2 regions of the Peribacillus sp. NPDC006672 genome follow, and region 1 is predicted to be linked to the other one. Evidence: riboswitches for the same ligand, from Rfam matches in the RefSeq annotation. Region 1 holds a riboswitch; the other holds the start of a gene.

Region 1 (4,633 bases):
TAAAAACCGAGAAATCTTCAGCTCTCATTAACTTAAAGGCAACCGTATCGAGAAAGACGGCTGTCATCATCCCCACCGTTTCTTGTGGTTCAAATCCATGAGTTTTTAAATAGCCGGCCATTTCAACATGATGATCCTCGCAGTTATAATCATGGTGGACATGCCTATTCACGAAATATTTATGCCAGCCCGTACCCGAACCGGTCACTCCAGAAGACATCGTTCTAAGCGGAATCGGAGAATTCAATTGAATCATCTCAGGTCCCACTGTCAGATATGATTCGTCAATTTCCAATGGGATAGTGTCATTGCCATGCTTCTCCGGAACGATGAACATTTGAGGTTTCGGAAGTGCGGGATGTGGATGTTTTTCGATCGTCGTATGATATACACCTTGAATCCGTTCCTGTTGGAGCACTCCATTCGGCACATCAACAACCTGAATTTGCCCTTTTTCAAGCAACATAAGCCGATCACAATATAATCCAGCCAAATTCAAATCATGAAAAATTGAAATAACGGTTAACTCCTGTTCTTTTGCCATTTTTCTCATAAGATCAAGAAGGTCCTTTTGATAGGAAAGATCCAAGTGGTTCGTAGGTTCATCCAAAAAAAGAATTTCCGGTTCTTGGGCAAGTGCCTGTGCCAGCAAGACCCGTTGTCTCTCCCCTCCTGATAATCGTTCAAAATGAAGATCCTGGAAATCCGCTACTCCCGTTTGTTCCATAACCCGTTGGACGATCGTTTCATCTTCTGCGGACCAACTATGGAACCAGCCTGTTTGATGGGCATATCTCCCAAGTGAGACCGTCTCTTTTACTGTATAGGAGAAAGCTAATGAGGAATGTTGAGGGAGCACGGCAATGACCTGTGCAAGTTGTTTTGATGAATATTCCTTCAAATCCCTACCTCTTATCCGTACGCTTCCGCCCTTATAATCAAGCACGCCGCTAAGCATACTTAAAAGCGTCGTTTTTCCGCTGCCATTAGGACCAAGGATACCGAATAATTCCCCTTTATGTACATCAAAAGAGACAGAGTCCAAAACAGTTTTGTTGTCATATCCACCTGTTAACCCTTTTACTTCAAGCATCCGTTTTTACCCTTCTCTCCGTCTCTTTAATAAAATCAGCGCAAATGCCGGTGCCCCGATAAGTGAGGTGATCACCCCGATTGGCAGTTCCGATGGGGCAATGATCGTTCGTGCCACAAAATCCGCCAATATTAAAAATCCGCTTCCTATCAACAATGACAACGGAAGCAAATGTTTATGGTCAGGTCCCCAAATCTTTCGGACCAAATGAGGAATGACCAATCCTACAAAGCCAATCGCCCCCGAAACGGCAACGGCTGCCCCTGTCAATGTCGAACCGGCTATCAAGATCCACATTTTCCGCCGCTTAACATTCACACCTAAGTGTTTTGCCCGGTCTTCCCCGAAAGTCATTGCATTCAATTCACTTGTATTCATGATCAAGGTCAACGAACCAATGATAAAAAACGGCAAAATGATTGCAATATAATTCCATCCACGCATGGAAACGCTTCCCATCAGCCAGCCGATGATTTGTCTTAATTCATCACCCGTCAGCGCAATCATCAATGAAATGAAGGCACTTAAAAACGAGCTGAAAATGATTCCCGTTAAAATGATCGTTTCCACTTTCATCGATCGATCCATTTTTTTTGCAAAAGTCAGTACGCAGAGCATCGTGAGCACTGAGCATAAGATGCTCAATGCCGGAAGAGTATATAAACCGATGAATGGCAGTGATATATTCAAGAATATTGTCAATACAGCGCCGACCGATGCTCCAGATGAAATACCTAATGTGTAAGGATCAGCGAGCGGGTTCCGGAGCAGTCCCTGAAAAGCCGCACCCGCAATCGCAAGTGATGACCCAACCAAACCCGCAAGCAACACACGCGGCAAGCGGATGTTCATCACGATATTCGTAAGCATCACATCAGAATCAGCAGAAACCGGTAAATGAAAAATCTCCTTGCCGATTATTTGTATAAGTACGGGAATCGGTACTGGCACCGAACCAAAGGAAATGCCTATCGTCATTGCAATTAACAAAAATAACAACGCAATTAAATAAGCAAACGTCCATTTAGTTGTCAAATAGGTTCGGATAGACTGATTTGGCAAGTTCCTCTACTCCCTCTATTAAGCGTGGACCGGAACGGGTCACCAAGTCAGAATGGACATCAAAGACTTGGCCATTCTTAACGGCATTTACATCTTGCCATCCTTTTCGGCCCGTCACTTCACTAACTGGATCTTTCGTATAATAACCATACGTTGTAATGATGACATCAGGATTTGCAGCAATGATCGACTCTTCATCAATTTTTGCCCAACCGTCCAATTCAGCAGCAGCATTATCCGCTGAAATAATATGAAGCATCTCATTCATGAAAGTATTTTTTCCAGGTGTGAATATTTCCGGTGATGGCGAAACCTCAACAAAAACGGTCTTCCTATCCGCTTCCTTAACGGATTTGGCTTTTTCCTGAATATCCTTGAGCTTCATTTTCATATCCGTAACGATTTCTTTTGCCTTATCATGTTCTCCCGTTGCCTGCCCAATCATATCAATAGACTCATAGACTTGGTCAAAGCTTTGTGCATCATTGACTACAAGGACATCTATTCCAGCATCCTTAAGCTGCTTTAAACCCTCATTCGAATTATGGGCACTTGATGCATGGGCAAGAACAAGGTCGGGCTTCAATGAGACAATCAGCTCCGTGTTCATTTCCATTCCGCCAACTTTTTCGATTTTTTTCGTTTCTTCCGGATAATTATCATTGTCGGAAACACCAACGACCTTTTTACCCAAACCAAGTGCAAAGACCACTTCCGTATTACTTGGTATCAACGACACGATTTTCTTCGGTTTTTGTTCTATCGTAACTTTTCCCCCAGTTGCATCTTTAATCGTAATCGGGAAAGCTTTGTGTTGAGCATGATTCGTTTGCTGCTTTTCTTTTCCTTCATCAGTAGCGTCACTGCAGCCAACCATCATGCCTGCAGTAAGCAACATCAACAATATCAGACCAAAAATCTTTTTCATTTTCATTCCCCACAATCTTTTCATTTAATTTCTTCCCACCTAATAATCTCGGAAGATGCCCCCAAAACAAAAAGCACCTCCCGTTAAACGGAAGATGCTTGTATGGCAACAATATAATTACGGACTCTTAGGGTCTGCCACACACCTTCCCATCCGCGTAGGTTACAGGTGTACGAATCTTGGCAGGTCTCCTGGCTCATGGTCATCGTCAACGGCACCTTCCCATATCCCAATACAGTGGTACATAGCCGTCAGCTCCCATATACAGTGGCGGGACCGCGCTGGCATTTCACCAGCTTCCCTTTTAAGTCATTAAGACACCAAATCGTTCATATGTATATAATTTTCACTGCCTTCATTATACACCATGTAAGAATCGATTATTATATGATTTTTCTGAACAAGTTCGAAATGCACCGTCCATCTTCAATGATTTGAAGCATTTTCTATCAGCGACGCGAACCCACCGACTGATAATCCGGGTGAAATCCGAACTCGATGCAGGGCATACATCCCTTGGTCCCTTGAAGCTCCTCCAGGTTCAGTAGTGACGGCCATCTTATAGCCAGCCTCTTCTGAAAGCCTGAGACTCTCTTCATTATAACGACCAACTGGATAGGAAAGCACTGTCGTTTCCTGTTGGAGGATACGATCGAACAGATCCTTTGACTGGACCATTTCCGCTTCTTGCTGCTCTGCCGTCATGCGGTTCAGCTCCAAATGGTTAATCGTATGACTTTCGATTGAAATCCCATTCCCTCTCATCTCAACCATTTGCTTTTCAGTCAGGTGATGACCTTTATCGATGGACTTCCCGATCATGAAGACAGTCGCTTTCATATCATATTCTTTTAGTATAGGGAAAGCGTCCGTGTAGTTATCTGTATAGCCATCATCAAAAGTAAGCCAGACACACTTCTCACTTGGCATCCGATTTTCGGTTAAAACGAGGAATGCTTCTTCAGGGGATAATGTATAGTAACCATTTTCCCGAAGCCAAGCCATTTGCAATCGGAATTCCTCTTTTGGTACCCGAAGATTATTGCCTTCAGAAATGCTATGATACATCAATATTGGAAGCTGTACCGCGGACTCAGCTATTATCCAGTTTCTCGTATCGATTCGTTCAGGATATAATTCTTCCTCCGAATCCTGCCCAGTGTCATTCTCCGCTGCTGCAGCCACTTCAATGTTATCTTCCGTGATCGGCGCAGCCGTCTTTGTGCCTATACCCTCTAAAATCCCTTGTGAGCATGCTGGTAAAATTAAAATCCCCAGCAGCGTCACCATCCATAAAACTTTATTATTCCCCACTATCATTCTCCTAATTTTTTCTAGCATAATAGTACCAGAAAACCAGGAAATAATAAAGTATTCCATTTAATGAAAGGTAAGGAAACACAAGCGCTGGGTTCCCCCTATACGGCTAGATGATTTTTTTTATAATAATTATTGCTATTAACTTGAAAAGTTTGCCTATAAGAAATATAATAAATAAGTCGTCGACTTTTTTATATGTCCCAGTAGCTCAGCAGGATAGAGCGACAGCC
Region 2 (4,633 bases), on a different contig from region 1:
TTTCAAGGAAAAAGCCGAAGCGGTCATCATTGATTTTTCCCATTCTAAAATATGGGATGCTTCTGCAGTCGGCGCTGTTGATACGGTTGTCCTTAAATATCAGCTTCAAGGTATACCTGTCCAGGTGCAAGGCCTAGACGAGGAGAGTTTGTTATTGCTCGAAAAACTCGCCACCTCAGAAAGTAAAATATCTTGAAGAAGTAAAGTTCTGCTGAATAGAAACTTTTCAAACCGACAAAATAGATAACATGAAATATTTCCTTTTGAAAGGAGCGAAAAGCATGACATCCGAGCAGGATTATACAGCAGCGAATCTGTCACCAGATTTATTGAATGAACTGAAAAGTTTTGAAAGCAAACTCGCCGAGGAAGCCAATAAAGAATTGATTGTCATCGCCTATGAAAAAGAAAAGGAAACCTTAAATTAAGAAAAAAGACTCAAACACCTTTAAATAGATGGTTGAGTCTTTTTTTGATGTACAGAAAAAGAGGGCCCAAAGTTTTTAATGAGCACTCCTTTTCCTATATTATTTACTGAATACGTCCGTTAAGACCGGAACAATTTGTTTTTTACGCGATACAACGCCCTCTAAGACGGCAATGTTATTGTTCAATGAAACGTCATATGCCTTTTCCACTGCATCAGCCGCTTTTCCAAGAGCCAAGGCCACAGAATCATTGGTCAAGATATCCGTTACGACGAATAGGAATAAATCCAATTCCTTCGCAGCGATGACCGATTCAATGGCTGCTTCTATTTCGGCTTGCTTAGCAAGAACTTCGTTTGGATCTACAGCATTGACCTGAGCTATCTCCACTTTAGCCATTCCCATGGAGAATTCTTTTGCATCAAGAGTGATTAACTGGGCAATCGTCTTGTCGCTCAAGTCAGCTCCCGCCTTCAACATTTCCAAGCCATATGTTTCAGCGTTGACTCCTGCAATATCAGCCAGTTCCATAGCTGCTGCAACGTCTTGATCTGTGCATGTCGGGGATTTGAACAATAAAGAATCGGAAATGATGGCAGATAGCATAAGTCCGGCGATTGCTTTAGGGACTTCAATGCCGTTTTCTTTATAGATTTTATTTAAAATGGTTGCCGTACAGCCAACTGGTTCCGCACGGTAATATAAAGGATCGCTTGTTTCAAAGTTAGCGATACGGTGATGGTCGATAACTTCCAGCACACGGACTTGGTCAATATCTTCTGCACTTTGCTGGCGTTCGTTGTGGTCGACCAGGATTACGCCATCCGCTTCCCCTGCCACTTTTTCCACAAGGCGGGGAGCTTCGAATTTGAATTGGTCCAACGCATATTGAGTTTCACCATTCACTTCACCCAGACGAACTGGTTCAGCGTTGATTCCTAGCTGCTTTTTAAGATCTGCATAAGCGATTGCTGAACAGATTGTGTCTGTATCCGGGTTTTTATGTCCAAAAACTAATACTTTTTCCAAGATTTTATCTCCTTTTTCATAAATATTTTTCCGCGAATCCCCTTATCGCAATAAGGGAGAGTCACCATTACTATACACTTTATTTTAACACAAAATCCCGTAAATTCAGTGCTCGAATTACCCATTCCCCAATAAAATCTTTCATTCTCTATCCCTCTACATTCACTTTGTCAATAGATAAGGGTTGGTTTTTTTCAAATATATTAGTTGAATTATCATCGTATATGGCTTACGATAATATAAGCAGAAATACTAGATATTGATTACATAAACAACAATAATAACTATATATAGAATATTTTATAATCCAAGGTGCCAGTGATGGCTGAAAAGGGAATCCGGTGTAAACCCGGAACTGTCCCCGCAACTGTAAATGTGACGAAATGAGAAACCACTGTATAGCTCTCTATATGGGAAGGACTCAAAGTAGGATGATCATGAGTCAGGAGACCTGCCTTGATTTTTTCACGTTTCTTATTCTTCGGGGATTGAGATGATGAAACGATAGTATAATGGCTATTTTTTCATGGTTCTTTTATTCTATCGTTTGATCCGCTCAATCCATTGGGCGGTTTTTTTATTTTAACGGAAGTTTACAAGGAGGATTATTAATGACTCAAACATATAACTCTACCATAAGCGAAAATGACACCGAAACGAATTCAATCCAGCTTGAGATGTTATCAAAGGAATTCGAAGGCCGTCTCGATATGGAAAAGTTCAAAAAGCGTTTTATAAAATGGCTTGATCGCAAAAGTGACACAACCGATGAACAGGCATCAAAAAAACTGATTCAGCTCGCTCTTGAAAGTGTGGATATAGATGCTCCCGATTGGACGTTTGTTGCTGCAGCAGAACTATTGAATACGATGTATAGGGATGCACAGGCCAATCGGGGTTATGAAGGCATGAGTTATGGCCCGTTCTATGAACTGATCACGGAACTCTCCCAACTTTCAGAAGGCCAGCGTTATCCCATTTATAAATCAGAACTGCTAGCTTCTTATACGAAAGCGGAAATTGAGGAATTGGGTTCGGTGATCGACCCGGAAAAGGATAAATTATTTTCTTACATAGGCATCTACTTATTAAACGATCGCTACCTAGCCCGCCCCAAAAAAGACAAGGTCTACGAACTGCCTCAAGAGCGCTTCATGATCATCGCGATGGAAATCATGCGAATGGAAAAAACGGAGCATCGCCTTCAACTTATAAAAGAAGCTTACTGGGCTATGTCCAACCTTTATATGACTGTTGCGACGCCTACTCTATCCAATGCAGGTAAAACGCATGGACAGTTAAGCTCTTGTTTTATCGACGCAATTGAAGATTCCATTGACGGCATCTATCTATCTAACTACGATGCCGCAAAAGTATCAAAATTCGGCGGCGGTGTAGGTCTTTACGTTGGTAAGATTCGTTCGCTTGGTTCTGATATCCGAGGTTTCTCTGGAAACAGTTCCGGCACTACTCCCTGGATCCGACTATTCAACCAGACAGCTGTCAGTGTCGATCAATTGGGGCAACGTAAAGGTGCCATCGCGATTTACTTGGATGCCTGGCATAAAGATATCATGAGCTTCCTTGATTTGAAGACGCAAAACGGGGATGACAGATTAAAAGCCCATGATATTTTTACAGGTGTATGTATTCCTGATTTGTTCATGGAGGCTGTACGCGACAGAAAAGAATGGTATCTTTTCGATCCGCATACCGTCAAGCAAACCCTTGGATTCTCACTTGAAGATCTTTATGACGAGAAGAAAGGCGAAGGAAGCTTCAGGAATCATTATGCACTTGCTGTCGAGGCCGCAGAAAATGGTACACTTCCAAACTATAGCTTTGAAAAAATCAATGCGATGGACATCATGAAAAGCATCATGATTTCTCAATTAGAAGAAGGCGTACCATATATGTTCTATCGCGATGAAGTGAACCGGAAGAATCCTAATAAACATAAAGGCATGATTTATTGTTCTAACCTTTGTACGGAGATTGCTCAAAACTTAAGCCCTTCGACGATCACGGATGAATATGAAACAGAAGATGGAGATGTCGTTGTGGTCCGTAAAAGCGGCGATTTCGTTGTCTGCAACCTATCATCCATTAACTTGCCCCGTGCGGTGAGCAGCGATGTTTTGGAGAGGTTAATTCCCATTCAGATCCGGATGCTGGATAACGTCATTGATGTGAATAATCTTCCGGTCAAGCAAGCATCCATCTCGAACAAACGTTACCGGGCAATTGGTTTAGGAACGTTTGGATGGCATCATTTACTTGCCACTCAGAATATTTATTGGGAATCGGATGAGGCTGTTCACTATGCCGATGCTTTATACGAAAAGATCGCTTACTTAACAATCAAAGCATCCAACGAGTTGGCCAAGGAAAAAGGATCCTACCCATATTTCGAAGGATCAGATTGGCATACAGGGGAATATTTCGAACTTCGTGACTATACAGATCAAAAATGGATGGATTTAAAAGCAAATGTGCAGGAACACGGTACCCGTAATGGATATTTAATGGCTATTGCCCCCAATTCATCGACTGCTAAGATCGGTAATTCAACGGATGGAATTGATCCTTTGTATGAAATTGAATTTTACGAAGAAAAGAAAAACTTCAAATTCAAGGTGACCGCACCAGGCTTGACGCCAAATACGTATGAATATTATAAAAAGACCCGCTTTAATTTGGACCAACTGGAGAGCATCAGGCAAAATGCAGCCCGCCAACGCCATATTGACCAGGCAATCAGCTTTAATCTGTATGTACACAACACAATCAAAGCGAAGGTCCTATTGGATATCCATTTAACGGCGTGGGAATCCGGGTTGAAATCAACGTATTATGTTCGTTCGACTTCTTCCGAATATGACAATGCCTGCGAAAGCTGTTCTAGTTAACGACGATCATAACCTTAGTAATCTATTCTTAAAGGAGTTTTCACGAATGACCAATCATATAAAAAAGATCCGGATGCTGGAACCAACGCATCCAACTAAAGCGACCGGTGTTTTCAAAGGAGAAGCTTCAGGCTTTCTCCTTTGGAACGATATTCAGTATGAGAAATTCTATGATACCTATACACAGCTCATCAATAACTTTTGGAAGCCTTCGAGCGTGAACATGATTCAGGATAAAAAGCAGTGGGGAGAATTGGACGAAGATAT

The links. A riboswitch is a leader RNA that binds a small molecule or an ion and turns the genes downstream of it on or off. The one in region 1 is predicted to bind cobalamin.
Region 2: linked by a shared signal. The riboswitch ahead of ACQKKK_RS05510 (ribonucleoside-diphosphate reductase subunit alpha) and the one ahead of ACQKKK_RS05995 (ABC transporter substrate-binding protein) in region 1 are both predicted to bind cobalamin.

The regions. Positions count from the first base shown of each region.
Region 1 covers NZ_JBNNOR010000003.1:20,768-25,400, reverse strand. The annotation lists gene ACQKKK_RS06005 (heme ABC transporter ATP-binding protein) at 1-1,093, opposite strand, end outside; gene ACQKKK_RS06000 (FecCD family ABC transporter permease) at 1,100-2,155, opposite strand; gene ACQKKK_RS05995 (ABC transporter substrate-binding protein) at 2,118-3,089, opposite strand; cobalamin riboswitch at 3,248-3,423, opposite strand; gene ACQKKK_RS05990 (polysaccharide deacetylase family protein) at 3,510-4,403, opposite strand; tRNA gene ACQKKK_RS05985 (tRNA-Arg) at 4,601-4,633, shown strand, end outside.
Region 2 covers NZ_JBNNOR010000002.1:432,782-437,414, forward strand. The annotation lists gene ACQKKK_RS05495 (SulP family inorganic anion transporter) at 1-196, shown strand, start outside; gene ACQKKK_RS05500 (hypothetical protein) at 282-428, shown strand; gene ACQKKK_RS05505 (manganese-dependent inorganic pyrophosphatase) at 528-1,457, opposite strand; cobalamin riboswitch at 1,751-1,930, shown strand; gene ACQKKK_RS05510 (ribonucleoside-diphosphate reductase subunit alpha) at 2,069-4,366, shown strand; gene ACQKKK_RS05515 (ribonucleotide-diphosphate reductase subunit beta) at 4,413-4,633, shown strand, end outside.